Regions from separate parts of the Paenibacillus sp. FSL R10-2199 genome, predicted to be linked through region 2. Evidence: riboswitches for the same ligand, from Rfam matches in the RefSeq annotation. Region 2 holds a riboswitch; the other holds the start of a gene.
What was found. A riboswitch is a leader RNA that binds a small molecule or an ion and turns the genes downstream of it on or off. The one in region 2 is predicted to bind glycine.

Region 1 (14,991 bases), 510 kb from region 2:
CATGATACAGAGGTTCGTCCGCAAGAATTATCTGTCCTGCCCGAATTCCCAGATCAATGGACGTTCCAGGGAAATAAGCGATGAACTTCTCCACATCACAGACAGCAATAGATACATCATAGGGAAAAGCAGCTTTCAGGACCGGTGCCAGGTTCACTATATCTTCAAGGGAGCGGATAATGTTCTTCATGGATGTGGGTTCTCCTTCATTAAATCACTTCATTAAATCGCTTCATTGCACAGTACAGAAATATCTAGATTAAGGTTCGACATTTTTCAATGACTATCCTTTATTCAAAAACTTAATATTTAAAATTTAATCATGTCCTCTTAACTTAAGTCAATGAAGCCCTGCAGGCGCCTTAGTACAATATAACCACAATCAATAATCAATCAGGGGGTTATGCTAATGTCTGCTGCAGTGGCTCGAACCGGGGGAATATCGCTCATTGTAATGGCGGTTGCCGCCGCGCTCTCGTACGGATATGTCCAAGGGAGTCTGGTAGTGGATGGAGATGCCGCTGGTACCTTCGCCAATCTTCAGGCCTCTCCGTCGCTGTTCAGGGCCGGGATTCTGGGCTGGGTACTGATTATGGCCTGTGATGCGGCAGCTGCCTGGGCCTTATATCTGGTGCTGAAGCCTGTGCATCCGGGCCTGTCCCTGCTGGGAGCATGGCTGCGCCTGGCTTATACGGCAGTGTTGGGGGGTGCTGTCTCCAGTCTGATCGTGGTATCACTTCTTACCGGTAACAGGGAGGTTGCGCTTTCCGGCTTCACACGAGGGGAGCTGCAGGCGGAGGTCATGCTTCATCTTCATGCTTTTGAAGCGGTATGGTCGGCTGGTTTGATTCTGTTCGGGGGGCATCTGCTGATTATAGGTGTGCTGGCGTTATGGTCGGAGAATATTCCGAAGCCCGTCAGTGTGCTGCTGCTGCTGGCAGGCTTCGGCTATATTGTGGTTCATCTGTGCGGCACACTTGTGCCCGGGTATGGAGAATTCCTCCAAATCATCAAATGGGTGTTCATGCTGCCGATGACCGCAGGGGAGCTGGGGCTTGGCATCTGGCTGCTGTTCAAAGTCCCGGCTGCGCGTGTTCGCGCTCAAGCCGCTTCTTAATCCGGCTGAGCGACTCCGGTGTCATCCCGAGATAGCTGGCCAGCTGATGCTGGGGGACGCGGCTGATCAGGCCGGGCCTCCGATGCAGCAGTGCCTTGAGGCGGTCTTCGGGGGATGCCGCAATGAAGGCGGCGAATTCCGCCTGCACCTGTCCGAAATTCTCCTCGATCATCCGGCGTGTCATCAGCTCCAGCTGCGTGTGTCTGGCGTACATTTCCCTCTCGGTATTCAGCGAACCGACAACCAGTACGCAGTCCTCCAGACAAGTCAGGCTGTATTCCGACGAGGCATCCTCTTTATGCGCATTGAAGATAGCGATCGCCTGCTCCTCTGTGTAGAAATTCGAGGTGATGTCGCGGCCTGTGACGTCAACACTATGCTGCCGTACGCATCCTTTTAACACGAAATAGCAATGACCGGGAACCTCCCCCTGCCTAAGCAGCGTGGCTCCCTTGCTGTATTCCTCAACAAGAATCTCCTCCAGAATGGCCTGCTGCTGCTCTTCACTGAAGGAGGTCAGCCGGGTCATATATTGGAGTAATCTATGCTTCATGTTTCGGATTCCTCCTTATAATGCTACTGACAACATGTCAGTAGCGTTTGAACATTCTTGCACTCATGTATTGATTATACTGACATCCGCATCACTTTTCTCCTTCTTGCTCCGCATGGAGTACAGGACGAACAACAGAATGAACCATAGGGGCGTAAACAGCAGCGCCGGACGGGTATCATCTGCGAACAGCATAATGATCAGAATGGCGGCAAACAACGTTAATACCGCATAATTGATAACCGGTGTGAACGGTGCTTTGAATTTGGACGAGGCATGTAAGTCCGGACGGTTCTTCTTATACTTGATATGACATACGAGCACAACCCCCCACACCCAGATGAAGCAAATGGCGCTGATCGTTGTAACGATGCCGAAAGCCTGACCCGGAATAAGCTTGCTGAGCAGCGCCCCGGCCGATATAACTATTGTAGAAATAAATAAAGAGTTAGCAGGCACATGATTTCGGTTCAGCTTGCCGAGCTGCGGGGAGGCCTGATCCCTTCTGCTCAGATTATACAGAATCCGGCTGGTTGAGAACATCCCGCTGTTGCAGGCGGAAGCCGCTGAGGTTAAGACGACGAAATTGATAATACCTGCAGCAACCGGAATCCCGACCAGACTGAAGGTCCGCACAAAAGGACTTTCAGCCGCACTGAGCTGGGTCCACGGGTTAATGCACAGCAGGACGAAGAGCGCGCCTACATAGAAGAAGAGAATCCGCAGAGGAATTTTGTTAATCGCCGAGGGGATATTTTTCTCCGGATCTGCTGTTTCTGCGGCTGATACACCCACAAGCTCCACACCGACATAAGCGAACACAACCATCTGGAAGGAAAATAAGAAGCCCTTGACACCGTTCGGGAACACGCCCCCGTGCTCCCAGAGATTGCGGACCGTCACCGATCCCGCATCCGTCTTGAACCCGATGACCAGCAGAATGATTCCCAGGCCAATTAAGGCAAGAATCGTGACGACTTTGATTAGGGCAAACCAGAATTCGAGTTCGCCGAAGCTTTTGACCGTCAGCAGATTGAGTCCTAACAGAATAATCAGGCAGATGACGGCCGGTACCCACTGCGGGATATCGAACCAGTACTGCACATAAACGCCCACTGCAATCACATCCGCCATCGCCGTCATAATCCAGCAGAACCAGTAGGTCCAGCCTGTAATGAACGCAGCCCGCGGCCCCAGATAGTCTTCAGCAATGTCCGTAAAAGATTGATATCCCGCTTTGGAGAGCAGCAGCTCACCCAGCGCCCTCATCACAAAAAACACGGCAATTCCCACGAGTAAATACGTGATCATAATGGACGGCCCGGCCTGCTGAATCGCTCTGCCTGATCCCAGGAATAACCCCGTACCAATCGTGCCGCCGATAGCGATCAGCTGTACATGACGGTTCGCCAAATCTCTCTTTAATTCTGTCTGTGCCATTGCCTTTTTCCCCCTTAATGTGTACAACGCTATGCTGCCAAATAACATAAAAAAGAGATTGGATATCATCCAATCTCCCGGTTCATAAGAATATCAAAATAAGCTACCTGCGCCGCTGACCGTAATTAATCAGCATAACAAATACAAATTCCGTACTCTTCTGTCCTTTTGCCTGAGATTGTGAACCCTTCGGCGCTGCGGTCTCCCGCAGTCTCTCCAGAAGCTGCTCCTGCTATAGTGTGATCCATAGCAATCATAGCCCGTGTGATGTATTAAATTGGTGAAGCGTTAATGCATTCTGATATTCTAACATATTACTCGGCATGTGAGTATTGAACAGTGATAAAAGTCTCCTACCTATGGCTAGATGTCTAGGGTGCGCTCCTGCACTACAGCGGCATAAATGTTGTACGTTTTGCAACTTGGATGCGCAGATACCCGGTTGTTTAGATAGATTGTTGTATGAAATACAACAATTTTCGATTTAGTCCAATTTAATGAAGCGAATGTTGTATTTTGTACAGGATTTTAGAAAATCACGGGCACGGAGGATGAGTTTGCCGGTAATACCTTGGCTCCGCATTAAAAAAAAGCAGACAGGCAACAGCCCATCCGCTCATTTGATCCAACATTATTCCGCTATTTATTTAATGATTACATAATCCAGGCCAACCAGCTTGGCGTAGGTAACGATCTGATCTGTAGTCAAGTTGAGCGACACCACGGTATGGTGGCCGCCGCCATTCTCGATCCATGCCTTAATTCCATCCTGGAAGTTAGGCTTCACCTGCCAGAGCACACGGGCCACTGGAAGATTCGGAGCCGGAACCGTCGGCTCGAAGGCAGTAACTTCATTGATCAGCAGCTTGTAATGCGTGCCGAAGTCAGCCATCGATACCACGACGCCTTCGCCAGCCTTGCCGTCGAATACGAGACGGGCCGGATCTTCGCGGTCGCCGATTCCCAGCGGAGACACAAGCACCTTCGGCTTGTTGCTGGCCAGGCTCGGGTCAACCTCAAGCATGTGGGACTGCAGAATCGCTTCCTGTCCGGCAGCCATTTCATAGGTGTAATCTTCCATGAATCCGGTGTTCAGGTTGTGGCTCATCACCTTCATCAGGCGGTCCAGGGCCGCTGTCTTCCAGTCCCCTTCGCCGGCGAAGCCGTAGCCTTGTGCCATCAGACGCTGAACGGCAAGACCCGGAAGCTGCTTCATGCCGTGCAGGTCTTCGAAGTTCGAAGTGAACGCATTGTAGTTGCCGGCATCCAGGAAGCGTTTGAGGGCAATTTCATAGCTGGCCTGTACCTTCACGCTGGCTTCCCATGCTTCTTTGCTGTATGAACCGTAATCGAAATCATACTGCTCTGCATATTCAGCGAACAGCGCATCAATTTCTTCTTCCTTCACTTCGTTTACATACGCAACCAGGTCGCCGATCCCGAAGTAATCCACGGTCCAGCCGAACTGAATCTGGGCTTCTACCTTGTCGCCTTCGGTAACGCCCACGTTACGCATGTTGTCGCCGAAGCGGGCCACTTTGATGTTGAAGCTTTCGTTATATGCAACGGCAACGTCCATCCATTCGGCAATTTGCTTCTGGACTTCGGCGCGTTCCCAGTACCCTACCACCACTTTGTTCTGTTTCTTCAGGCGGGCATTGATGAACCCGTATTCACGGTCGCCATGGGCAGCCTGGTTCAGGTTCATGAAGTCCATATCCAGAGTAGCCCAAGGAATGCTCTCATTGTATTGGGTAGCCAGGTGTAGAAGCGGCTTCTGCAGCAGCTTCGTGCCGCGGATCCACATTTTGGCCGGGGAGAAGGTATGCATCCAGGTGATGACACCCGCAACCTCGTCACGGTAGTTGACTTCTTTCATGATCGAAGTGATTTTGTCTGCGCTGACCGCCAGATCCTGCAGCACCAGCGGATAAGGCAGCACACCGCTGTTATTGAGGGCATCCGTCATCTCCTGTGCATGAGCTTTGACTTCACCGAGGGCTTCTTCTCCGTACAGATGCTGTGATCCTACAACAAACCAGAATTGCTTAGCGCTTACTGTTGACATATTATTTCATCCTCTTCTCTTGGATAATATATAAATCAGATTATTTCTGACCGTAATAAGCGCCTTTACCATGCTTGCGCAGATAGTGTTTATCCAGAATCCGCTGCGGCAATTCTTCAGCGAAATGGTTCAGCTCGCGGGCAAAATGGTTCAGCTTGGACACTTCCTCCAGCACCACGCTGTTCATCACTGCATCATGGGCATTCTTCCCCCAGGTGAACGGGCCATGGCCTTTCAGCAAGACGCCGGGAACTGCCATAATATCAAGGCCCCGCTGTTCAAAAGTCTCAATGATCACGCGTCCGGTCTCCGCTTCATAGCCGCGGTCAACCTCCTCCTGCGTCAGGAAGCGCGCGCAGGGTACCGCGCCATAGAAGGTGTCGGCATGTGTCGTGCCCATTACAGCAACATCCAACCCGGCCTGCGCCCAGATGGTCGCCCAGGTCGAATGCGTGTGCACGATGCCGCCGATTTCTGCATAATGCTTGTAGAGTACGGCATGGGTCGGTGTATCCGAGGATGGTCTCATCTCCCCTTCAACCACGTTACCGTCGAAATCCACTACGACCATATCGCTAGGCTTCATTTTGTCATAGCTGACGCCGCTTGGTTTGATGACGAATACGCCTTTCTCACGGTCAACTGCGCTCACATTGCCCCAGGTGTATTTGACGAGTCCATGCTTAGGCAGGTCCAGATTGGCCTCGAATACCTCTTCTTTCAGTTGCTCCAACATAGGTTAACCCCTCCCGTTTTCTACCAGATGATCTACAGCAGCCTGCTCGATCGCGATCCCTGCAGTATAACGTTCCATGAACAGCTCGAAGCCCTTCACATCAGCCGCATCCGGATGGATGATTTGTCCTTCCACATCCTTAAATACCTTGTGGTCAAGGAAGTCATCAAGACGCTCCTGCTGTGCTTTGTTCTGCATGTAAGAGGCCAGAATCGCCATCCCCCATGCGCCGCCTTCTCCGGCTGTTGCCATGACCGAGACAGGGACGTTCATTGCAGCGGCCACGATTTTTTGCCCGACAACAGGAGTTTTGAATAATCCGCCGTGAGCCAGAATGCTGTCGATCGACACTTGCTCCTGCTTGGTCAGAATATCCATTCCGATCTTCAGCGCGCCAAAAGCGGAGAATAAATGCGTCCGCATGAAGTTGGCCAGATTGAAGCGGCTCTCCGGTGAGCGTACAAACAACGGCCGGCCTTTCTCAATCCCGGTAATATTCTCCCCGGAGAAATACCCGTAGCTCAGCAGACCGCCGCCATCGGCATCCGCCTCCAGTGCCTTATTGAACAGGACACTGAACAGCTGGCCGGGATCAGACTTAAAGCCCATTGCCTCCGAGAATTCACGGAACAACCCGATCCAGGCGTTGAGATCACTGGAACAGTTGTTGGCATGAACCATGCCGACCGGACTGCCGTCTGGAGTAGTAACCATATCAATCTCCGGATATACGGCTGTAAGATCCTTCTCCAGCACGATCATTGCAAACACGGAAGTGCCTACGGAGATGTTACCGGTCCGTTTGCGGACACTGTTCGTAGCAACCATACCTGTTCCGGCGTCGCCTTCCGGAGGACACAGCGGAATACCCGGCTGCAGCTCCCCGGACGTATCCAGAATTAACGCACCCGCTTCTGTTAATAGCCCCGCCTGCTCGCCCGCAGTATACACTTTAGGGAGAATATCTTTCAGCTTCCAAGGGTAGCCCTTATCTGCAATAAGTTCATCGAACTGTGCAACCATCGCTGCATTGTAATCCTGCGTGGCCTCATCTATCGGGAAAACCCCCGAAGCATCGCCGATCCCGATCGCATTGCTGCCGGTCAGCAGCCAGTGAATATACCCGCCCAGCGTTGTTACGAACTCCGCCTGAGGCACATGCTCTTCCCCGTTCAGTATCGCCTGATACAGGTGCGCTATGGTCCAGCGTTCAGGGATGTTGAACTGGAAGACCTCCGTTAATTCTTTGGCCGCAGCACCGGTTGTTGCATTACGCCAGGTCCGGAACGGAACCAGCAGCTCACCTGCGCTGTCAAAAGCCATATATCCGTGCATCATTGCCGAGAACCCGATAGAACCGACGGTCTTAAGCGTAATACCGTATTTCTGCTGGACTACCTGCTTCAGTTCACGGTAAGCCTCCTGCAGGCCCTTGATAATGTCTGTCAAATGATACGTCCAGTACCCGCCCTCAAGCAGATTCTCCCACTCGAAGCTTCCGGATGCGATGGTCTCGAAACGCTGATCAATCAGTACTGCCTTGATACGTGTGGATCCAAATTCGATACCCAGTGAAGTTTCTCCCTTAAGTATCGCTTGCCCGATGTTCTGATCCATGCCCACGTTACTCCTCTCTGAACCAAACTGTTATAATAGAAATGGAAAGAAGGCGCTTCCTTTATTAACAGACTTAGTATATTTTTTGTTCGTACATTTGTCAACACAACACACAAGATATACATACAAATTTTACAGTGAGAAATCCATATTTCCCTTGAAACGCTTATACATAGTAGACATTGGATTATAATAACGATATATTCATACTATAATGTGTACGTACAACTATCGCAGATATACCGATTCGTATATGAACAACCATGAAAGAAGTGAGCCGGGTGAAAACCAAATACCAGATTATTTTTGATGATATAAAAAGCAATATACTGTCAGGAACCTATAGTGTGGGCGAGCAGATTCCTACAGAATTAGCCTTGCAGGACACCTATGGTGTGAGCCGGCAAACCGTCCGGAAGGCTATCCTGGAGCTATCCAATGAGGGCTTTCTAAGAAGCGAGAAGGGATCAGGCACCTATGTAAGCAACCAGTTCCGGTCCAAATCGGGGGGCAATCAGAGCACTAAAACCATAGGTGTCATCACGACCTACCTCTCAGATTACATCTTCCCTTCCATCATCCGCGGGATCGAGAGCAGACTGAATGAGGATAATTATTCGCTGCTGCTCGCCAGTACCAATAATGATGTCGCCCAGGAGAAGAAGGCGCTGGAGATGATGCTGTCCTTTGGCGTCGAAGGTCTCATTATTGAGCCTACGAAGAGCAATCTGTACAACCCCAATATCGCCTACTATCTGTCGTTCAAAGAACAGGATGTCCCGTTTATCATGATTAATGCTTATTATGAAGAACTGGAGGTGCCTTTCTTCTGCCTTGATGATGTGCAGTCCAGTTACCTGGCGACCAGAGAGCTGATCTCCAAGGGCCATACCCAGATCGGTATTATTGCCAAAATGGATGACCTGCAAGGCAAATACCGCATGAAGGGTTATATCAAAGCGCTTGGAGAAGCCAAATTACGCTTTCACCCCGAGCAGGTGCTGTCCTTCGATACCGAGTCCAAGCAAGCCCTGTCCGAGAACCTGAAGCAGTTCCTGACCGATAACAAAGAGGTATTAACAGCTATTGTCTGCTATAACGATGAGGTTGGCCTGGAAGTCGTAAATGTGTGCAGACAGCTGGAGATTTCGATTCCGGGGGATTTATCAATTATTGGCCAGGATAATTCTTATATCGCCAAGAATGCGGGCATCAAGCTCACGACCTTAACCCATCCGCAGGAGCAGATGGGCCGTGATGCCGCTGAGTGGGTTATTAAAAAGCTGCAGGGGAAGAAGGATTTGCGGAACAGCACCTATTATCAGCCTGTGCTGATTGAGGGGGAGACGGTAAGGGCGCTGGAGTGAGTTCAGTCCAGAAGTGTGGAGATGAGGATACTCTCAATCTTTGCGTCCTTGATGTGAAATGACATGAAATCCACATAGTTAGCCGGTGCAAACCGGTAGTCATCCTCTTCATTGGGTGCTCCATCTCCGACCAGCTTGCCCTCGGGATAAGCTTTTTTAAGAGTCTCTACAGTGTCGCCAACCTTGATATTGCGGACCGTGGCATATTTGGGATCGGTAATTTTAATACTGAAGATATAGAACCGCTTGCCTTCAGCCGCTTCATCAATCGTTTTGATCTCAAGCCCCGGGAATTTGTACTGCTTCTCCGTGAAGCCGAGCAGTGTATCCATATTCAACCCGTCATCTGCGGAATAGGTATGGGATTTCTTCTCCGCCGCCTTCCCCAGCATGCTTTCCAGCTTGGTATCGTCCACGAAGTCGGAAATGGCAATGGTATGGTCTTTATGGACAAAAGCCAGCTCTTTTAATATCACATTCCCGTCCTTTTGAATGGTGCCCTCCTTGATTACCCCGGAACCGGAGTTGTTACCGGCTGAAGCAGCGGGTGAAGGTTCAACCGGAGCCGGAGTTGCAGCTTCTTCAGTAGCCTTGGTACTTGCAGCAGGCGCCGTTGCAGGTGCTGCCGATGGTGAATCCGCCTCATTTGCCTGGCATCCTGCCAGAAGTGTCATAAGCAATATTGCGGACAGCATTAGGGCTGCCGGTTTTTTTAATGCGTTCATTATTAACCCTCCATAATTAAGTTATTTATCTTATGAGGTTAGTATAGGGAAACAATTTATTAGTGTAATAACAGACTTGTATCATTCATGTAACATCACATTAGCGGCAAAACGATGGACACTTGGGTTCCCGCGTCAATTTCGCTCTCAATGCTCAAATACCCGCCAAATTTCTCGGCGATTTCTTTACATATGGATAACCCCAGTCCGGATCCTTTGGCAGCATTTGAATTACTGGCCCGGTAGAATCTTTCCTGAACCCGTACAATCTCATCCTCGCCGATCCCGATCCCCTGATCCCTTATTTGCACGACTGCTTCATTCTGTCTGATATAGGCTTCAATGCTTATCTTCGTACGGGGATTGGAATACTTGATGGCGTTGTCCAGAATATTGGCGATGGCGTGTGACATCAGGATTTGATTTACATATACGAAGGCCGGTTTCCCCTGCCTGATGTCCAGCTCTATTTCTTTATTATCGGCTTTGGCTCTCATCCCTGCTGCCACTTGAACGGCTAATTGCGTTAAATCGGTCTTCTCAGTACCCATATCCTCCGGACCCGCCTTGTCAAACCGGGATAACATCAATAACTCATTGATCAGCAGGGTCAGGCGGTCTGATTCATTTACAAGATGAAAATATATCTTTTGCAAATCCTCATCCTCATTCTCACCCTCATATAAATATTGGGAGAATCCCCGGATAGCAGCGAGCGGTGTTTTCAGTTCATGGGATACGTTGGAGACAAACTGCTTCTGATACTGTATATAGTCGCTGAGCTGGATACCCATCCGGTTCAATCCTTCAGCCAGCATCCCCAGCTCATCCTTCCTGTTCAAGTGCACCTGCTGGAACTGCTGTTTGGAGAAGCTCTCCGTGGCACCAAGCAGATATTTGATCGGCTTGGTTGTATTACGGGCAATGAATAGACTGGAGAGCGTGATCAGTACAATAAATCCTCCTGCACCGGCAAACAGAATATACCTAATTTTTTCCATAATATCATAGAAATATGAAATGTCCTCCACGAACTCGAACACATAACTATTCTGATAATACTTATCCTGAATGGGTATGGCGAAATACAGCAGATGATTATCAGTAATCGTGTAAGAATAATTCCCCTTTAGCGCGTTCTGGATATTCCCCGCGAAGATCAGGGGCGTCTTGTTATTTATTATGATCCCATCCACAGCTAGTCCCAGCAGCTTCTGATTGCTGTCATAGATCCGCACTTCCTTACCTGAAGCCTTTAACGTTTCCAGAGCACTTCTCGGCACATCCGTGGGCTGGCCTTCCTCCGCTGCTTTATCATGCTTCGTGAGAATTTCCCTGAAGGACAGCTCACATAAATCCGCCTTTTCCATCATTTTCTTCTCTATGGTTACGAAGCTGAAGTATTCGATCGCTTTGTTGACTGAAATAATAATAACGGCAAAGGACAACACCGAGAACAATAAATAATTCAACAAAAGCCGGGTTGCATATTTCAGGCGGAGCCACCTCCAAGCTGATAACCAAATCCGTAAATCGTTCTAACGTATTTCGGATTCTCGGCATCATCCTCCAGCTTCTTCCTTAACCGCATAATGGTCATATCTACGCTGCGGCTGTCCCCCAAGAAATCATATCCCCACACGAGCTCCAGCAGTTCATCCCTTGTATAAATTTTCTCCGGCCTTTTCAGCAGCATTTCGAGAATTTTAAATTCTTTTGCCGTCAGCGAAATTGGCACACCGTTTTTCTGCACCACTCGGGTCTCCAGATCAAACGCCAGTTCTTCATGCTTCATCCGGGTATTCTCATCACTTTGCTTCGGATCACTATTGTCATATCTTCTAAGCACAACTTTGATCCGGGCAAGGAGTTCCCGGTTATCAAAAGGCTTGGTGATGTAGTCCTCTGCCCCCAGCTCAAGTCCTAATACCTTATCTATAATCTCATTCTTGGCCGATAACATAATCACAGGCATCGCCTGCTTCTTAGTGATTTCCTTGCATAGGTCATAGCCCGAGCAATCCGGCAGCATCAAATCCAGCAACACCAGGTCCGGCTGAAAAGAATCCAGGATCTGTAGTCCCGTGCTTCCGTTCTCTGCCGTCTTCACCTGGTAGTTTTCTCTCCTGAGTACAAGCTCAATCAAGTCTCTAAGGGCCGCCTCATCATCAATCACGAGAATTTTTTTCAATCGATCCTTCCTCCTCCAGTAGAAGCATTCACAGGTAGCTTCCCGCCAATAGTCAGGTTGGTGGCTTTCCCTTCTAATATTAACACTACATTATAGGGTTAACCGCACAAGCTATGAAGTTCATAGTCAGGGCGAAAACCAAAAAAATTATTCAATAAGCAGTTCACCTATTCCCTTTCCTAACATACCTTGAATAAACCACTGGAAAGGGGACAAATCAATGTATCTGCTCTGGGTGTTGATTATCGGCGGAATTATCGGCTGGCTAAGCGGCAATCTGATTGGACGCGATGTTCCAGGAGGCGTGCTGGGAAATATCATTGCCGGCTTTGTCGGCTCCTGGCTGGGTACCGAGCTGCTGGGGCCGAGGGGGCCCGTTGTTGGTGGATTCCATATCATTCCAGCCATTGTTGGTTCAATTATCGCCTTACTGATATTCTTTGCACTGGCCCGCGGGGGCGCATTCCGGAAACGTTAGAATCCCGCCGGCTCTAGCTTCAGCTTCATAACAGAGACCCTCCTGCAGTACCGGGGAGGGTCTCTGTCATGCATAACCCTTCATTCTTGCGGGGGAACCCTCCGTTATCCTTATAGAATCCTTAGAATCTCCTCTTAGACTGTGGAGATAGAAAGGATGATATACTATGCAAGACATTATTCTGGAAACCGAGAATCTGTGCAAAAGCTTCAAGCATCAAACCGTTGTGAGCAATGTATCACTTGCGGTACCGCGCAACTCGATCTATGGACTGCTTGGTCCGAATGGCGCCGGCAAATCAACAACACTCAAAATGTTCGCAGGCATGCTGCGCCCCGATTCCGGCAGCATCCGCATTCAAGGGCATGATTGGACCCGGAAGGACTTACGCAGAATTGGTGTACTGATTGAGGCGCCGCCGTTATATGAGAACCTGACCGCCCGTGAGAATCTCAAGGTACGTACACTTGCCCTCGGATTGCCGCAGTCCCGGATCGAAGAGGTGCTCACCACCGTGGATTTGGCCCGGACGGGGAAGAAGCGTGCCGGACAGTTCTCCATGGGGATGAAGCAGCGGCTCGGCATCGCGATTGCACTCCTGAACCAGCCGGAGCTGCTCATTCTGGACGAACCGACCAACGGGCTTGACCCTATCGGGATTCAGGAGCTGCGGGAGCTGATCCGTTCCTTCCCCGGGCAGGGAATCACTGTCATTCTCTCAAGTCATATGCTCTCCGAGGTCGAACAGGTAGCGGATCAGATCGGGATTATCGCCGGCGGAGTGCTGGGATATCAGGGTGCCATTCCCCACGGCCAAGAGCTGGAAGCCTTGTTCATGCAGGTGGCAGCAGCAGGCCGGAGGGAGGTTGCGCCTCATGCTTAATCATATTAGGGCTGAACGTTTAAAATGGCGGCGCACCTTCATCCCCAGTCTGGTCTGGATCGCCCCTGTATTCACGATGCTGCTGTGTGCCATTCTAATGGGAGGAAGCTATTTTCAGACCGGGGCTTATAACTGGTGGTACACCATGCTCTTGCCGGGGGCGTTGACACTCACTTGTTCACTGGCTCTGCATAAGGATGCCAAGATGAAATACCGCGGACTGCTGGCACTTCCCGTCGATCCGAAGATCCTCTGGGCCGGGAAAATCATCGCCTGTGCGCAGTGGCTGTCCGCTGCTCTCCTCCTGTTCCTGATTGGCATTACAGCAGGGGGAATGCTGTTTGGCCAGACCATTCCATTGCTGAACAGCCTGGCCGGCAGCGCGCTGATCTTCATTACGTTTCTGTGGCAGATTCCACTGTGTCTGTTCCTGGCCGCACGGCTCGGATTATTCGCCGCTGTTCTGCTTAATATGTTCGGTACTGTCGTGGGCGTGGTTACCTTCGATGCCGGAGGACTGTGGGATTACATCCCCTATACGATTACTTTCAGACTCATGTGCCCGGTGCTGTCCATTCTGCCGAATGGCCTCCCGGTACCGGCGGACAGTCCGCTGAGAAGCACAGACATGATTCTGGCTGATGTGCTGGTCTCCCTGGTCTGGTTCGGATTACTGTTCCTGCTTACTGCACTATGGTTCCATAAGCAGGAGGCGAAGTAACATGGCCACACTACTGGGATTGCTGCGGGCGGATCTGCTCAAAACCCGGCACACACCGTTTCTGCTGATTCATCTGCTGGCCCCCTTAACCGGAGCTGCCGTGTTCCTGGCCTACTATTCTTACTCCCCATGGAGCGCCTCAGACAAGGCATTGGCATTCATGCAGTCTCTGGGCTGTGCCCTTCCTGCCCTGATCGGGCTCGTCTGCTCCATGGCGGCGGAACAGGAAGCGAATGCAGGACAGTATCAAGGAATGCTTGCTATGCCTGCGGCCAGAATCACAACCTATATAAGTAAGCTGCTGCTCCTGTTGTGTTTTGGCTTCGGAGCCGTCCTGTTCGCTTACAGCCTCTTTGGCCTGGGCTTTAGCAAGATTCTGCAGCAGGACAGACTGGGATTACCCTTTTACCTCACCGGGGCAGTTATTCTGTTCGGGAGCAATATATTTCTATACCTGCTTCATCTGACAGCCAGCCTGCAATTTGGCCGGGGGGCTTCTATTGGAACGGGGCTGGCGGGAAGTCTGGTGTCCGCCTTAATGCTCACAGGACTGGGCGATTCGATCTGGCCCTATATCCCCTTCGCCTGGGGTGTCCGCTTCATCTCTTTATGGACAATCCACGCTTCCGGTATCACGTTATCCCCTGCCGTATCCGGCCTGAATACCGGAATTGCGGTCTGCATACCGGGAACAATCACCGCTTCCCTGCTATGCCTCTTATGGTTCAGGCGCTGGGAAGGACGATCAACGGAGAATTAGACCTACAACTTATAATTGAGGGAATGAATATGGCCAAAATACTCGTAGTAGACGATGAGCCCGCCATCCTGTCGCTGATTCGCAATGCACTCCGTACGGATCAGCATCTGGTGACGGTGATCTCTGATTCCACCCAGGTACGCCAGTCCGACCTTGGCGCGTATGATCTTATTATGCTGGATGTCATGATGCCGGGGGTGGACGGCTTTACCCTTTGCCGGGAGATCCGCGCGGCAGTGGACTGCCCCATTCTTTTTTTAACGGCCAAAACACAGGAAAGCGATCTGATGTACGGCCTGGGCCTCGGGGCAGATGACTATATTGTGAAGCCCTTT
Region 2 (14,991 bases):
CATCCCGACACCACCCAGGAGAAGGCCGAAGAGCTGATCTCCATGGCTGCAATCACTCGGCGCGGGGGTGTGCTTGCGCTGGAGAAGAGAGCGGAGGAGCATCCGGATACCTTTACCCGCGAAGGGCTGTTTCTTATTGTCGACGGCACCGATCCTGATCAGGTCCGGCAAATTCTTGAACTGGAGATGGACGCCAAGGAACTGAAGTATGAAGGCTATGCCAAAATCTTCGAAGCCGCCGGCGGCTATGCTCCGACTATGGGCATCATCGGCACCGTAATGGGATTAATACGGGTACTGAGCAATCTGACGGATCCCTCTAATCTGGGGGCCTCGATCGCTGTAGCTTTTACAGCAACGCTCTATGGCGTAGCCAGTGCTAATCTTATATTTTTACCCATCGCCTCCAAAATCAAATCCCGCAGCCAAAGCGAACTGGGCAGCATGGAGATGCTGCTTGTCGGTATCCTGTCCCTGCAGAATGGGGATCATCCGCATCTGGTCCGCAAAAAACTGACCGCCTTTATTCCCGATGCCTCACCTAGACGCAGCAGCAATAATAACCCGGGAGACCCGCTATGAGACAAAGAAACCGCCGCCAGGGACGTAGTAGAGGTAAGGAGAACCGGGACCGCTGGATGATTACCTATGCGGATCTGATTACGCTTCTGCTCATTTTTTTCATCATCCTGTACGCCATGAGCAGTCTGGATACGCAAAAATACACGATCGTTACCGGTTCATTATCTGATACCTTTAAGAGCGGCAGTCCTGTGCTTGAAGGCGGAAATGGAGTGCTGGATGGTAATCAGGGGAACACGGGAGCCGCAGTCTCGAATGAACAGGAAGCAGGCGGAAGCACTGGTGGCGGTCTTTCTTCCGGGGGCAATGTGAAGGAGAGTGGTTCGAACGGAACCGGGACGGGCACAGATACATCCGGGCAAAACGGGGAAACTGCAGAACACCAGCCTTCGGCGCGTGAGCTCGCTTTTCGTGAGCAGGAGGCCAAACTGGCCGCGCTTATGGGTGTAATCACCAAATACGTGGAAGATAACAACCTTGGGGAGCAGATCTTTGTAGCGGATAAACCGCAGGGCATTGCCATCACGCTTAGCGACCGGTTCCTGTTCGATGCCGGCAAAGCCGAGCTGAAATCACCTGCCTTCCCGGCACTGCGCCAGCTCTCCGGCCTGTTCCGCGGAATCGGTGCCACGATCAGCATCGAAGGCCATACCGACAATGTCCCGGTAACCGCCGCTTCAGATTACACGGATAACTGGGAGCTATCCGGCGCCCGCGCACTCTCTGTGCTGCGCTTCTTCCTGGATAACGAGGGGCTTAGCCCCGATACTTTCCAATATGCCGGTTACGCGGATACCAGACCTGCTTACGATAACACTACCGTTGAAGGACGGCAGAAGAACCGCCGGGTCGAACTTATTGTCCTGCGGCAGCTTCAAGAGGAAGAATAACACGTATCTGCAAGCGAATCAGCTCAGAGATCTGCAGATGAGAAGGCACGGCAACCATTTGCTAGTATAAGGAGATTGAACGCTATGCAGACTACAAACGGAACGACACCGGACGCCACCCGTTTTCTCTATTTTCTGCGGCAGCTGGTTTCGCTGATCATGATTGTTTTTGCCCAGGGAATAATTACCTTCTTCATTGGTTTATTATCTGTATTTATGATGTTCTTCTCCTCCGATTACTTCTGGGGGGACCTGGCCCATGTGTATCCTCCCGATAAACTGATGTATATAGGCATTGACTTCCTTATTGCCGGCGCAGCCTTTGCCCTGCCCTGGCTCGGGGTCTGGTGGATGCTGTACGGTTTGTCCGAGGATGGACGCATCCGCTGTTTCCCTCTTCTTTTACTCTTCGCTTATCTGACATTTGTGATCCTCTTTCTGCAGATCAATCCGGTCTATAACCCGGAAGCCATGATCCCTTCCTCCGCCGGGGAATCCACATTTCTGGTCTGTATGGGCATGTCTGCCGTGGTGCTTTTCCCGTTTTATTCGGCCGGTGTGTATTACTTCGTGCTCAAACCCAATACCCGTCCCAGAAAAAGATACCGGTTCCTATTGCTGTGCCTTATCTTTGCCGTTACGGGTCTGGCTCTGCTGCCCGCCCTTTGGCACTTGGCTCCCCGCATTTATCCGGGGCTGCTTAGCTTTCCGGAGTGATACAGAAACGCAAAAAGACAGACCTCTCACATTAGTGACATCTAATGTAATAAGAGAAGCCTGCCGTGTTCATCTTTTCGTAAATCCAGTTCAGTCATCTATTCTAATAATCCGGGTACATAAACGGTTGAAACTATTCCCCAACCAATTCCTTATAAGCAGCCGCATCCAGCAGGCCGGAAGCTGCCTCGGCAAACTCACCGTCAAGCTCCAGCTCAAAAATCCAACCGCCGCCGTATGGCTGATCATTGATCAGCTCCGGACTGGATTCGAGTGCGTCGTTGATCTTGGTTACCTTGCCGGATACCGGCGAGTACAGCTCCGACACCGTCTTAACAGACTCGATGCTGCCTACGCTGTCGCCCGCGGAAATGGCTGCGCCGACTTCCGGAAACTCAACAAACACGATGTCGCCCAATAAATGCTGCGCATGATCCGTAATTCCCACACGTACTACGCGTCCTTCACCCTGCTGTGCCCATTCATGCTCTTCGCTGTATAGCAGGTTGTCCAACACTTCACTCATTTCCAAGCCGCCTCTTTTCCACATTTGGAGTTCTAAATTTAGTTATAGCCTAAGTTATGACCTTGCCTAATGTCAATATAACTGACAGGAAAATTAAATTTGTCATCTTTTTGACGTTTTTTGATTGACAGCGTGCTTGTAAACCCGGTTTAATGGAGTCAGTAGAAAAACATATGGTTTGCGAATGATGGCATAGGGAGAGACTGACCCTCAGGGGCAGCGCCGAAGGAGTAAGCCCGGGATGGGTGAATCTCTCAGGCAAAAGGACCTTTGCCGGACGCATCTCTGGAGAGCATCCACAGCCTGGACAACAGGAAACGGATCACCAACGGGGAAACCTGCGGGCATGATAGCAGGGTAACTCTCAGGTACAAAGGACAGAGCGAACGTCTATTGATGCATGTTTGATGTGCATTGATGGACTTTCGCCTGTCCTTTTTTGCATGTAAACAGACTAAGGGGTGACACGATGGAGTCTTTGAGAAGAACGCCTTTTTATGATCTCTATGCCGCTTATGCGGAGTCCAGATGCATTGATTTCGGCGGCTGGGAGCTGCCGGTGCAGTTTACTGGCATCGTTAAGGAACATGAAGCGGTCCGCCAGCAGGCCGGACTGTTCGATGTATCGCATATGGGTGAATTCATGGTTGACGGCAGCGGCGCTGAAGCCTTCCTGCAGCAGTTGACCACAAATGACGTCAGCCGCCTTGCAGACGGCGCGGCGCAGTATACCCTGATGCTCTATCCGAGCGGCGGCGTAGTAGATGATCTGCTCGTCTACCGCCTGGGCCATGAGCGCTATATGCTCGTCGTGAACGCCTCCAATATCGACAAGGACTTCCAGTGGCTGCAGGAACATCTCACCGCTGAATTCAGCGGTGTCAGCCTGAAGAACGTCTCCGATGAGACGCTGCTGCTCGCTCTGCAGGGTCCGCTGGCTGAGACGATTCTGGCCGAAGTTACCTCTGCCCCGCTCGCAGAGCTGAAGCCCTTCCACTTCATCGAACACGCCGAGGTCTGCGGCGTATCTGTACTGCTCTCCCGCACCGGCTATACCGGGGAGGACGGCTTTGAGCTGTACGCCCCGGTCCACACAGCGGCTGCACTCTGGAATGGTCTGCTGGCCGCAGGCGCGCCGCATGGCCTGACCCCTGCCGGACTCGGCGCACGCGACACACTCCGCTTCGAAGCCAAGCTGCCGCTGTACGGCCAGGAGCTCTCGGCGGATATTACGCCGCTCGAAGCGGGTGTCCAGTTCTTCGTGAAGCTGGACAAAGCGGATTTCATCGGCCGTGATGCCTTGCTGAAGCAGAAGGAAGCCGGTCTCCCGCGCCGCCTTGTGGGACTTGAAATGATCGACCGCGGGATTCCCCGCTCCCATTATCCTGTATATGCCGACGGTGTGAAGATCGGTGAAGTCACAACCGGTACTCAATCCCCAACGCTGAAGCGGAATCTCGGACTTGCCCTGCTGGATGCTGCCTATACTGAGATCGGCACAGAGGTGTATGTGGAGATCCGCGGCAAGCAACTGAAGGCTGCCGTGATCAAAGCCCCGTTCTACAAAAAGAGCCAAGGAGTGAAGCCGTAATGAAGCACCGCTATCTGCCTATGACGGAGCAAGACCGCGCAGAAATGATGGAGACTGTCGGGATTCAGTCCATCGATGAGCTATTCGCTGATATCCCTCAATCTGTCCGCTACCAGGGAACGATGCCGATGTCCGGCCCGCTGGACGAATATGCGCTGCTGCGCCATATGAAGGGTCTGGCTGACAAGAATGCCGACTTTGATACCCATGCCAGCTTCCTTGGCGCCGGCCTCTATGACCACCACATTCCTGTTGTCATTAACCATATTATTTCCCGTTCGGAATTCTATACTGCCTATACCCCTTATCAGCCGGAAATCAGCCAGGGCGAGCTTCAGGCAATCTTCGAATTCCAGTCCTATATCTGTGAGCTGACCGGTATGAAGGTCGCCAATGCCAGTATGTATGACGGCGCAACGGCCTTCTCCGAAGCAGCCGTGCTGGCCACAGGCGCCACGAAACGCAAAAAGCTGATTGTCTCCCGTACGGTTCATCCGGAAGCCCGCCAGGTGCTGCGTACTTCGGCCAATGCCTGGGGCCTGCAAATCGTGGAAATCGATTATAAGGACGGGGTTACCGATCTTGCCAAGCTGGCTGAGGCCATTGATGCCGATACTGCCGCCGTTCTGGTCCAGTCGCCCAACTTCTTCGGCGGCATCGAGGATCTGCGCCAGATTGAGCCGTTGATCCACGCCGTCAAGGGATTGCTCGTGGTCAGCGCGAATCCCATTGCACTCGGCGTGCTGGAAACGCCCGGCAAGCTGGGCGCCGACATCGTAGTCGGCGATGCACAGCCGCTGGGTATCGCTGCATCGCTCGGAGGACCAACCTGCGGATTCTTCGCGGTTGCCGAACCGCTGATGCGCCGCATGCCGGGCCGGATCGTCGGCCAGACCGTTGACCGTAACGGCAAGCGCGGCTTCGTCTTGACCCTGCAGGCGCGTGAGCAGCATATCCGCCGCGAGAAAGCGACGTCGAATATCTGCTCTAACCAAGCGCTGCTGGCGTTATGCGCATCCGTCTACTTGTCCGTGATGGGCAAGGAGGGCATGCGCGAGGTTGGTGAGCTGAACATCCGCAAGAGCCATTACGCCGCCGGACGGCTGGCTGAAATCACCGGTGCAGAGCGCGTCTTCACCGCCCCGTTCTTCAATGAATTTGTCCTGAAGCTCCCGGAAGGCAGCAGTGTCAGTGAAGTGAACTCCAGGCTGCTGAAGGCAGGTTATCTGGGCGGCTATGATCTGGGCCGTGAGTATCCGGAGCTTGCCGGACATATGCTGGTTGCCGTGACTGAGAAAAGAAGCAAGACCGAAATTGACGAATTCGCCACTGCACTGGAGGGCTGTATATGAAACCGGAACAAACCCTGATCTTTGAATTAAGCCGCCCCGGCCGCTCGGCTTACTCTTTGCCTCTATGTGATGTGCCGCAGGAAGAGAGCATCAGCTCACTGATTCCTGAGGGCTTGCTCCGCAGCGAGCCGGTAGTGCTGCCGGAAGTCTCCGAAGTGGATGTTATCCGCCACTATACTGCCCTGTCCCGGCGTAACTTCGGGGTCGATAACGGCTTCTATCCGCTCGGCTCCTGTACGATGAAATATAATCCGAAGATCAATGAGGATGTGGCCCGCTTCCCCGGCCTTGCCAAGATCCATCCGTACCAGCCGGAAGAGAGTATCCAGGGTGCACTTGAGCTGATGTATACGCTGCAAAAGGATCTCGCCGGACTGACCGGCATGGATGCCGTCTCCCTGCAGCCTGCCGCCGGTGCCCATGGCGAATGGACCGGCCTGATGATGATCCGCGCCTACCATGAGAGCCGCGGCGAGGTCCGCTCCAAGGTCATCGTGCCGGATTCCTCGCACGGCACCAACCCGGCCAGCGCCGCAGCCGCCGGACTCGACACCGTCACCATTCCTTCCAATGATAAGGGAATGGTCGACCTCGAAGCGCTGAAGGCCGCGGTCGGCAGCGACACCGCCGCGCTGATGCTCACGAACCCGAGTACTCTCGGACTGTTCGAGACGCAGATCGTCGAGATCGCCGCGATTGTCCATGAAGCCGGCGGATTGCTCTATTATGACGGAGCGAACTCCAACGCCATCATGGGCATCACCCGCCCGGGCGATATGGGCTTCGATGTGGTCCATCTCAACCTGCACAAGACGATGAGTACGCCGCACGGCGGCGGCGGTCCGGGAGCCGGACCGGTCGGCGTGAAGGCGAAGCTGATTCCGTTCCTGCCCCAGCCGTCGGTGGTGCAGAACGAAGACGGCAGCTTCTCGCTTGACTCCGGCGGGCCGCAATCTATTGGCCGCGTCAAAGCCTTTTATGGCAACTTCGGTATTCTGGTCCGCGCTTACGCCTATATCCGCACCTACGGCCCGGACGGACTGCGCGAGGTGTCCGAGAACGCTGTGCTGAATGCCAATTACATGATGCACCGTCTGGCACCTTATTTCGAAATTCCATTCCCGGGTGTCTGCAAGCATGAATTCGTCATGTCCGGCAGAAACCTCAAGCAGTACGGCGTACGTACCCTGGATGTGGCCAAACGGCTGCTCGACTTCGGCTACCATCCGCCGACTGTCTACTTCCCGCTGACCGTAGAGGAATGTATGATGATCGAGCCGACTGAAACCGAAAGCAAGGAAACGCTTGACGGCTTCATTGAGACGATGATTCAGATCGTTAAGGAAGCGCAGGAGACACCGGAGATCGTAATTAATGCACCGCATACCACGGAGATCAGCCGTCTGGATGAGACCCAGGCCGCGCGGAAGCCGGTACTGAACTGCTCCTGCGGCTAAACGCGACTGGCGGCAACGCGCAGGCGAAATGACTTCACCGCAAATAAATAGCCGGGCAAGCGATACGCTAGTATCACTGCCCGGCTATTCTTATGTATATATAGCGTTGCGCGCCTTCTAGGGCGTTAGCCGTTTGACGAACTGGAAGCGGTCATTCACCCGCATTTTACTGTAAATACTCTTCAGCATATTCCGAACCGTGCCTTCACTGATGCCCAGATCACTCCCGATGTGCAGCGCGCTTTTCTCAAGTAACCATAGCCGTGCTACATCCTGCTCCCGCGCTGTCAGCTTATATTCCTGTAAAGTGGCTTCCAGGCGGTATTGCTGCATCTCCGGGTTCTTCTCCATCCACTTCTCCATAATATTCTCGGCAATCTGCTGAACGAACGGAATGGCGAATTCAATCGGTTCTCCTCTATTAAAAGAAATGTCCACATATCCGAAGACGGTATCCTCATTCTGCAGCGGAGCACACACACAGTTCCAGTTCTGGAAGGCCTGGTCGGAATGTTCCGTCCCCCTCACTACCCCGATGCATTTCATCTCCATGGCCAAGGATACGGCATTCATCCCCGAGCGCTGCCTGCATAAGCTAACCCCCGGACGCAGCTCCGCCTGTTCCATCTCATCCCGGGTGACCGGAGAAGAACAGACCAGCTCCAGAATGGTACCCGCCTTGTCCGTCAGGAATACAACATAAGGAATAGAGAGCAGCTGGCTTAATTTATTCATTTCACTGCGGATGGAAGATATCATGGCTCTATGATAGATATGCTCTTTCGATTCTTCTGGAAAAGAAACCCCGGACTGCCCGCTATGTAATTCGATTTGCTCTGCGTCAAGCGGCCGGAAGGCTTCAAGCTGCTGTGCTTCCAAATCTCCAGGCACGCTCCATGCTCTCGATTGTTCAAAGATTCTCACGACGATCCTCCTCCATTTTTACCATTTCCTATATAACCGATTTTAAAAGAAAGTATTATAACATACAATCACGGAATAAAAAACATTCAGCATTGGACCTGTAAATGAACCTGCAAGCGCTGTAAAATAGAAAAATCTGCAGTCAAAAATCACAAGTGAAAACGGCTATGTTGTCTTGAAATAAGGATAAGGACCGTACCGTTTGAGCAAGGAGGTTCTACATGCTTCGCATCGGCTATATCTCGGCAGTCCTGAATCTGGCAACCGCTATGGTATCATTCATGCGCTTCGGCAGTAATTATGCACTGGCGATCATGATAAGCCATACACTAATGATCTTCCTGGGTTACAGGCTGCTCCGCTCCAAAAGCAATCTGGCCCTAATCCCGCTGCTCACGGTCAGCTGCTCCTTCCTGATGTACAACGTGGTCTATGTTCTATTGAAGCAGATCAACCTTGTAGACCTGTACGCTGTAGACTGGAGACTGGAAGTTCAGCTGTTGCTGCCACTATTAATAGGGTTACTCCTCAAAGCCATTCTCGAACGAAGCGGCAAATCCCGGTTAGTCTAGTTAACCAGGGTAGCCGCTTTTTTGCAGCATCATTCGCCATAATAATCTAAATAAATATATTCATTCGATGGATTATGATAGTTTTCGACATTGCCGCAGTGATATATTTATTCATACGTCTTTTACATAGATTGGGATTCAGAAATTTATATGCTGCGAACAAGCGAACGCGCTTTCAAAGTAACTTTCAGGAGGGTTAGCCTTGAGTATTATTGAAGCCAGAGGGCTGAGCAAGTCATTTATGCAGGCAGTGAAGGAGCCGGGCCTGGGGGGAGCGGTTAAGCACCTCTTCCTCCCCCGGCATATTGAGAAGGTGGCGGTTAAGCCGCTGGATTTGAGTGTAGAAGCAGGCGAGACGGTGGCCTACGTGGGCCCGAACGGTGCAGGCAAATCCACCACCATCAAGATGCTGACCGGAATCCTCATGCCCTCAGCCGGCACTGTTTCTGTAAACGGTATCAATCCGTACAAAAAAAGAATGGACAATGCCGCCCAGATTGGTGCCGTGTTCGGCCAGCGTACCCAGCTGTGGTGGGATATCCCGATTGTGGAGTCTTTCTCGCTGCTGAAGGATATTTATCAGATTCCTGGCGCCGTCTACAAGACGAATATGGAGCTGTTCACTGAAATGCTGGGAATGAGCGAGTTCATCCATCTCTCTGCCCGGAAGCTCTCCCTGGGTCAGCGGATGCGCGCCGATCTGGCCGCAGCCCTGCTGCATAACCCGCCGATTCTGTATCTGGATGAGCCGACCATTGGCCTCGACGTATCCGTGAAGCAAAAAATCCGCGAGTTCATCAAACAGATCAACCAGGAGCAGAACACTACGGTGATGCTGACCACCCATGATCTGGGGGATATTGAGGATCTGTGCAAACGGCTGATTATCATCGACCATGGGGCGATTATTTATGACGGCAGCCTGAGCGAGGTCAAGGCCCGTTTTGCCAAAAACCGTGTCATCTTCTTTCAGGTCGGATCACCGATGCCGGAGTTATACGCGCAGCTCGCGCAGACACCGGGAATGAAGCTTGCGCAGCAGAGCGCGCAGGAATTTTCGGTCTCTTTTGACCGGTACGAATATACCGCCAGTGAAGTGGTGGGCCGGGTGATGAGATATGGCGAAGTTGTCGACTTCCGGATGGAAGATACTAATATTGAGCAGGTCATCAAGGCCGTCTATGACGGCAAGCTGGATCTGACCGGAACCGGGGAATAAGGAGGCTTACACACGATGATGACTGCTGCCCAGTTTAAAATGTACAGAAGTATCGCGAACCGCTCCCTGCAACGGGTTTTGGCTTACCGGATTTCTTACATCATTACCTTTCTGGCGAACTCTATCAATCTGCTGGCCATCTACTTTCTGTGGCAGGGCATTTACAGCGGGCGTGAGGTGGTAGGCGGCTACACCTGGGACCAGATGAAAACCTATCTGCTGGTTACCTTCCTGGCCAACTCTGTGTTGTCCTGGTATTCGGAATCGGCTATTTCCGGCAAAATCCTTGACGGCAGCGTCGCCGTAGACCTGCTTAAGCCGATTGATTTCCAGACCGCAAGATTCGCGGAAACCTTGGGCTCGAGCCTGCTTGAAGGCGGCATGAGTACGGTCCTGCTGATCCTGTTCGCCACCTTCCTGACCGGAGTCACCTTTCCGGGTTCGCTCTCTGTCTATATCTTGTTCGCAGTCAGTCTGCTCGGTGCAATCGTGGTGAAATTCGGCGTTGTCTATCTGGCGGCACTTTTATGCTTCTGGTCCACCGGATCGATGGGCATCGTCTGGACACGGATTGCTCTGACCAATCTCCTGTCCGGAGCTTTGGTGCCCCTGGCCTTCTTCCCGGACTGGCTGGAAAAGCTGGCGCTCCTGCTGCCCTTCCAGGCCATCATCCACACGCCGTCGATGATTTTTCTGCAGCAGGCAGATACCGGGGAGAGTCTGCGGCTGATCGGTATTCAACTTTTCTGGGGGGCAGCACTCTGGATTGCCGGCAGGGCAATGTGGAACTGGGCGGTACGCCAGGTGACCATCCATGGAGGCTAAGGCAGGAGGAGGCCGCAGAATGAAAATGTCCCAAATGCTCTACCTCTACAAACGGCTGTATGTGCAGCAGCTTAAAGCGATTTTGGAATATAATAAGGACTTCTATATTTTGATGTGCTCTGCCGCCTTGACACAGATTCTGGGGTTTGTCTTCCTCTGGGTGATCTATGACCGGATTCCGGAAATTAACGGCTGGAAGTTCTGGGAAGTTACGTTTATGTACGCCATGATCTTTCTGACGGAGGGCATCGGCTCTTTGTTCTTCGAAGGCACCTGGCGCCTCGGGCGGCTGGTCAACATGGGCGAGCTGGACCGTTATTTGCTGCGGCCGGTGCCCGTTGTCCTTCAAGTGTTCTGCACCGGGATCGGCATCAACGGACTCGGTAATCTGCTGATTGGCGGAGTGATCGTCTGGCAGTCGCTCGTGCATAGCCCGGTTCACTGGACGCTGGGCAAAGCCGCCATCCTGATCCTGCTGTTTCTGACTGCGGTTATCATCCGGGTATCGGTCAACCTCGCGGGGAATTCCGCCGCCTTCTGGATCCGCAATGCGGGCAATGCCTTTCCGCTGATGGTGCATAACCTGTCCGATCTGGCCAAATATCCGATTACCCTGTTTCCGCAGGCGATCCGCATCTTTATTTCTACTGTGCTGCCCTATGCGTTCATCAGCTTTTATCCGGCAACCTATATTTTCGGCAAAAGCGGATGGTCCGGCTGGTGGCTGCTCGCCCCTGTTGCGGCAATAGGAAGCGCGGCTGCGGCTTATGGTATCTTCCGGTATGGATTGTCTAAGTATGAGAGTACGGGGAATTGATGGCGAAATAACAGCAACAACCTTTAACAAGTTGGAGTAGGATATACGTGAGCACTCGGGTGGACGCTCAGCAATCGGAACGTTGCTCCAATCGCTGTTGTGTCCAGATTTTTTTGATTTTAACTATCGGTGAAAATCCGGACACAAAGGCGACCGCTAACGCTTTTACACAATCGTTCCGTCCGCTCCGCTGTTTAAGCGGGAATCGGTTTAACACCTTTAATCACATAAATGCCCGAAGACCGGAATACCTGAATACTGCAAAAAAGAAACCTACCTTTTAAAACTGAAAGTGTTAGCAACCAGTTCAATAGGGAGTTTTGATTATCCTCCCTATACACGATGGAGTAATCCGCCTGATAGGTCTGATCCCCTTCCACACCGTCAATGGTGGAGACATTCAGATGCCCCCGCTCTTCCGGACCGCTGGAGATCATCAGCAGTTCGCCCAGCTCCGTCGCTGCTCTCGCCCGGATGGTCCCTCATCATTAACGGAATCAATCAGCGCTGAACTGGCCTGTCCCTCCAGGGGGAACAGACTGATTACTTCTTCAAGTGCCGGAATTTCCACTACAGCCATTGAGAATATCCTCTCACAAATTTAAATCTTATCTTCTATGCATTAAAAAATAGTAACTACTATCTCTATACGCCTCATGCGCAATAATAGCCCCGGTTTAGTTGTTTAAATCACAGTTAGCGCTTAGATTGAGCTTAGATTGAACTTAGTTAGAACTTAAGTGGAGGTCTCGTAACGGAACCACCTGCAACTCAAGCATAATATCCGGCTGCAACTATCGTATTTCTCGAAAATCCTGCCCAAAATACAACAATTCCCTCATACAAACGGCCGTAATCCAAAATTGTTGTACAAAAGACAACAATCCCACTCATCCAGGCGCCTTAGCGGAACAATTCTTGCATTTCATACAACAATCTTCCTAAACACCCGTGTATCCTTAAGTCAAAGTTGTAATACGTACAACATTTTGCCTACGAGTGTGAACTTGAGATTCTCAACCCTGCCAGCAACAAATCCGGTATGCAAAATGAAGGCTTCTCTGGTCTGGTTCCACCAGCGCAGGATCAGTTACTTGCTTGCCTGCGGTCTCAAGTGCGGCCTAGTTTGGAAGAAGCTGACGAAGAAGGCTCCATGACCGCCGTCCCGCAGACGGCGAAGAGCAGTGCGGACATTTCCGCACTGCTCTCATTTATGCTCTCACTACCGCTGCCAACTGCCATTGCTGTCCCAATAACTACTATCCACTACTAATTTCATCAACTGCAACTTACTGCTATTTCATCCTGTGCTCTTCTTCCTGCAGCTACTTCCCCAATCAGCTAGGCAGATCCGTTGACGCCACAGTTCCGGCTGCGGCAGGCTGCTTGCGTTCTTTGGCCGATTTGCGGAAATAGAGCAGCTCATAGATTGCCGGAACTACGATCAGAGTTAACAGGGTTGCCGCAGTCAGGCCGCCGATAACTACAATGGCCAGACTCTGCGAGACGATGCTTCCCTGCTCGGACTGCCCGAACAGGAGCGGCAGCATGGCGCAGACGGTAGCAATGGCTGTCATCAGAATCGGACGCATCCGCGTGCCGGCTGCCTCCAGAATGGCTTCGCGGACCGTCATATGCTCCTCATTATGCTTAATGCGGTCGATCAGCACGATCGCATTGGTGACCACGATGCCGATGAGCATTAATGCGCCGAACAATGCGGTGAAGTCAGGGGTCACACCCGAGATCAGCAGGGCTACGATGGCCCCGATTGCTGCGAGCGGCAGGGAGAACATGATCGCCAGGGGCGCACGCAGCGTCTTGAAGGTCAATACCATGATCAGGTATACCAGACCAATTGAGATCAATGCGGTGATGCCCAGGTCACTGAAATCTCCGGCCTGATCGGCCGAGGCACCACCTGCGAACAGGGTTACTCCCTCTGGCAAGGTAATGCTGTCAGTCGCTGCTTTAATATCTGCACCGATCTCCGAGACCCGCTTCGGATCTGCCTCTGCGGTAATCCGTACATAAGGCTTGCCGTCTTTATGATACAGCATTGCCGGCTGGTCAGTGACCGTAAGCTCTGCCACCTGTGAAAGCGGCTGCGGGCCGGCGGATGTCATAAGCATAATCTTCTGCAGTTCCTCCTGCGATGCAGGCTGAACCACTGGCTCCAGCACTACTGAGGCAGGGGAACCATCCAGCTCGATCTGGCCCAGCGGAACCGGATTCAGCATCGCACTAAGCTGCATGGAGATTTCCTGGGCATTCGCCACAGCCGGATCTACTTTGAACGCAAACACCGGCTTGGTATCCTCCATGTTGCTGGCTACCTTCCCTACGCCTTCGATCGTTTTCACTTTGGCAGCGACTTCCTTGGCAACCGCATTAATGGCTTGAAGATCATCGCCCACAATATCAATGTATTCATTGGTTGAGCTGGAGCCCATCATACTGGCTGCTCCCACGTTCAATGCTGCTCCGTCATAGGAAGACTGCAAGCTGCGGATATGGTCCATGAATACCTGCGCATCTGCATCTTCCTTCATCATGACGGTATAATCCACTTGGGTCAGCGACACCACACTGCCCCATTGTGCCGAATCTGCGCTATTACCAGATTGCATAATGACGATCTCCGCCTGCGGCTGCTTCATCAGTTCAGCTTCCAGCTGCTTGCCGTTCTCCAGCACCTCTGATACCGGAACATTATTCGGATAGACCAGCTGAACGGTTACCGTGCTGGCATCTGTAGCATCGAGCGCCCCTTTGGGCATCGTGACATAGGCGCCAATGGACCCCACAAGCAGCAGCAGTCCGAGTGATAACGTAATCCACTTCCGCTGCAGATTCCACTCCAGGAAGCGGCTGAACTTGCGGGAAGGCTCATGCTCCTTCAAGGAGGAGCCCTTCAGCAGCAAGGAGCTGAGCAGCGGTACTACCGTTAAGGCAACTATAAGCGAGGTCAGCAGCGAGTAAGTGACGGTCAGGGCAAACGGCAGCAGGAAGGCTTGCAGCCCGCCGCGCAGCAGCCCCATCGGCAGAAATACTGCTACCGTGGCAATCGTAGAGGTAGTAATCGCCCGGGCGACCTCTCCAGTTGCGCTGACTACCATTTCGCGGGACAAGCGTTCTTTTTGCATCCGCCGGTAGATATTCTCGATCACCACGATACTGTCATCGACCAGCCGTCCAACCGCAACGGCGACGCCGCCCAGCGTAACTATATTCAGCGTGATCCCGGACACCTTCAGCAGGTACAAGGTAACCGCCAGTGATAACGGAATGGAGATAGCCGTAATCAGCGTTGCCCGTACATTGCGGAGGAAGATCAGGATCACAATCGTGGCGAATAAAGCACCGAGCAGCACCTCACGCAGCATGCTGTTTACCGAGGTCACGACCATATCCGAAGTGCTGAAGATCATGGATACCTCGGCATTTTTGACGCTGGCGCTAAGCTCCTCTGCTGTACTGCGCACCTTGTCGCCCACATCCACCGCGTTGGCACTTGCT

Region 1: another riboswitch for glycine. It lies ahead of NYE33_RS04860 (amino acid permease); the one in region 2 lies ahead of gcvT (glycine cleavage system aminomethyltransferase GcvT).

The regions. Positions count from the first base shown of each region.
Region 1 covers NZ_JBBOBO010000001.1:1,085,775-1,100,765, reverse strand. Annotated here, with positions in the region: gene NYE33_RS04875 (methyl-accepting chemotaxis protein) at 1-190, opposite strand, end outside; gene NYE33_RS04870 (DUF4386 domain-containing protein) at 410-1,117, shown strand; gene NYE33_RS04865 (Crp/Fnr family transcriptional regulator) at 1,074-1,670, opposite strand; gene NYE33_RS04860 (amino acid permease) at 1,734-3,110, opposite strand; glycine riboswitch at 3,261-3,340, opposite strand; gene araA (L-arabinose isomerase) at 3,754-5,178, opposite strand; gene NYE33_RS04850 (L-ribulose-5-phosphate 4-epimerase) at 5,219-5,914, opposite strand; gene NYE33_RS04845 (xylulokinase) at 5,918-7,531, opposite strand; gene NYE33_RS04840 (GntR family transcriptional regulator) at 7,813-8,898, shown strand; gene NYE33_RS04835 (hypothetical protein) at 8,901-9,623, opposite strand; gene NYE33_RS04830 (sensor histidine kinase) at 9,719-11,098, opposite strand; gene NYE33_RS04825 (response regulator transcription factor) at 11,116-11,814, opposite strand; gene NYE33_RS04820 (GlsB/YeaQ/YmgE family stress response membrane protein) at 12,035-12,292, shown strand; gene NYE33_RS04815 (lantibiotic protection ABC transporter ATP-binding protein) at 12,459-13,175, shown strand; gene NYE33_RS04810 (lantibiotic immunity ABC transporter MutE/EpiE family permease subunit) at 13,168-13,896, shown strand; gene NYE33_RS04805 (lantibiotic immunity ABC transporter MutG family permease subunit) at 13,898-14,656, shown strand; gene NYE33_RS04800 (response regulator transcription factor) at 14,686-14,991, shown strand, end outside.
Region 2 covers NZ_JBBOBO010000001.1:1,595,631-1,610,621, reverse strand. Annotated here, with positions in the region: gene NYE33_RS07065 (flagellar motor protein) at 1-582, shown strand, start outside; gene NYE33_RS07060 (flagellar motor protein MotB) at 579-1,472, shown strand; gene NYE33_RS07055 (hypothetical protein) at 1,557-2,189, shown strand; gene gcvH (glycine cleavage system protein GcvH) at 2,323-2,715, opposite strand; glycine riboswitch at 2,900-2,995, shown strand; glycine riboswitch at 2,999-3,098, shown strand; gene gcvT (glycine cleavage system aminomethyltransferase GcvT) at 3,185-4,306, shown strand; gene gcvPA (aminomethyl-transferring glycine dehydrogenase subunit GcvPA) at 4,306-5,658, shown strand; gene gcvPB (aminomethyl-transferring glycine dehydrogenase subunit GcvPB) at 5,655-7,115, shown strand; gene NYE33_RS07030 (LuxR C-terminal-related transcriptional regulator) at 7,233-8,039, opposite strand; gene NYE33_RS07025 (hypothetical protein) at 8,261-8,611, shown strand; gene NYE33_RS07020 (ABC transporter ATP-binding protein) at 8,814-9,830, shown strand; gene NYE33_RS07015 (ABC transporter permease) at 9,846-10,655, shown strand; gene NYE33_RS07010 (ABC transporter permease) at 10,675-11,472, shown strand; gene NYE33_RS07005 (hypothetical protein) at 11,909-12,052, opposite strand; gene NYE33_RS07000 (hypothetical protein) at 12,583-12,714, opposite strand; gene NYE33_RS06995 (efflux RND transporter permease subunit) at 12,810-14,991, opposite strand, start outside.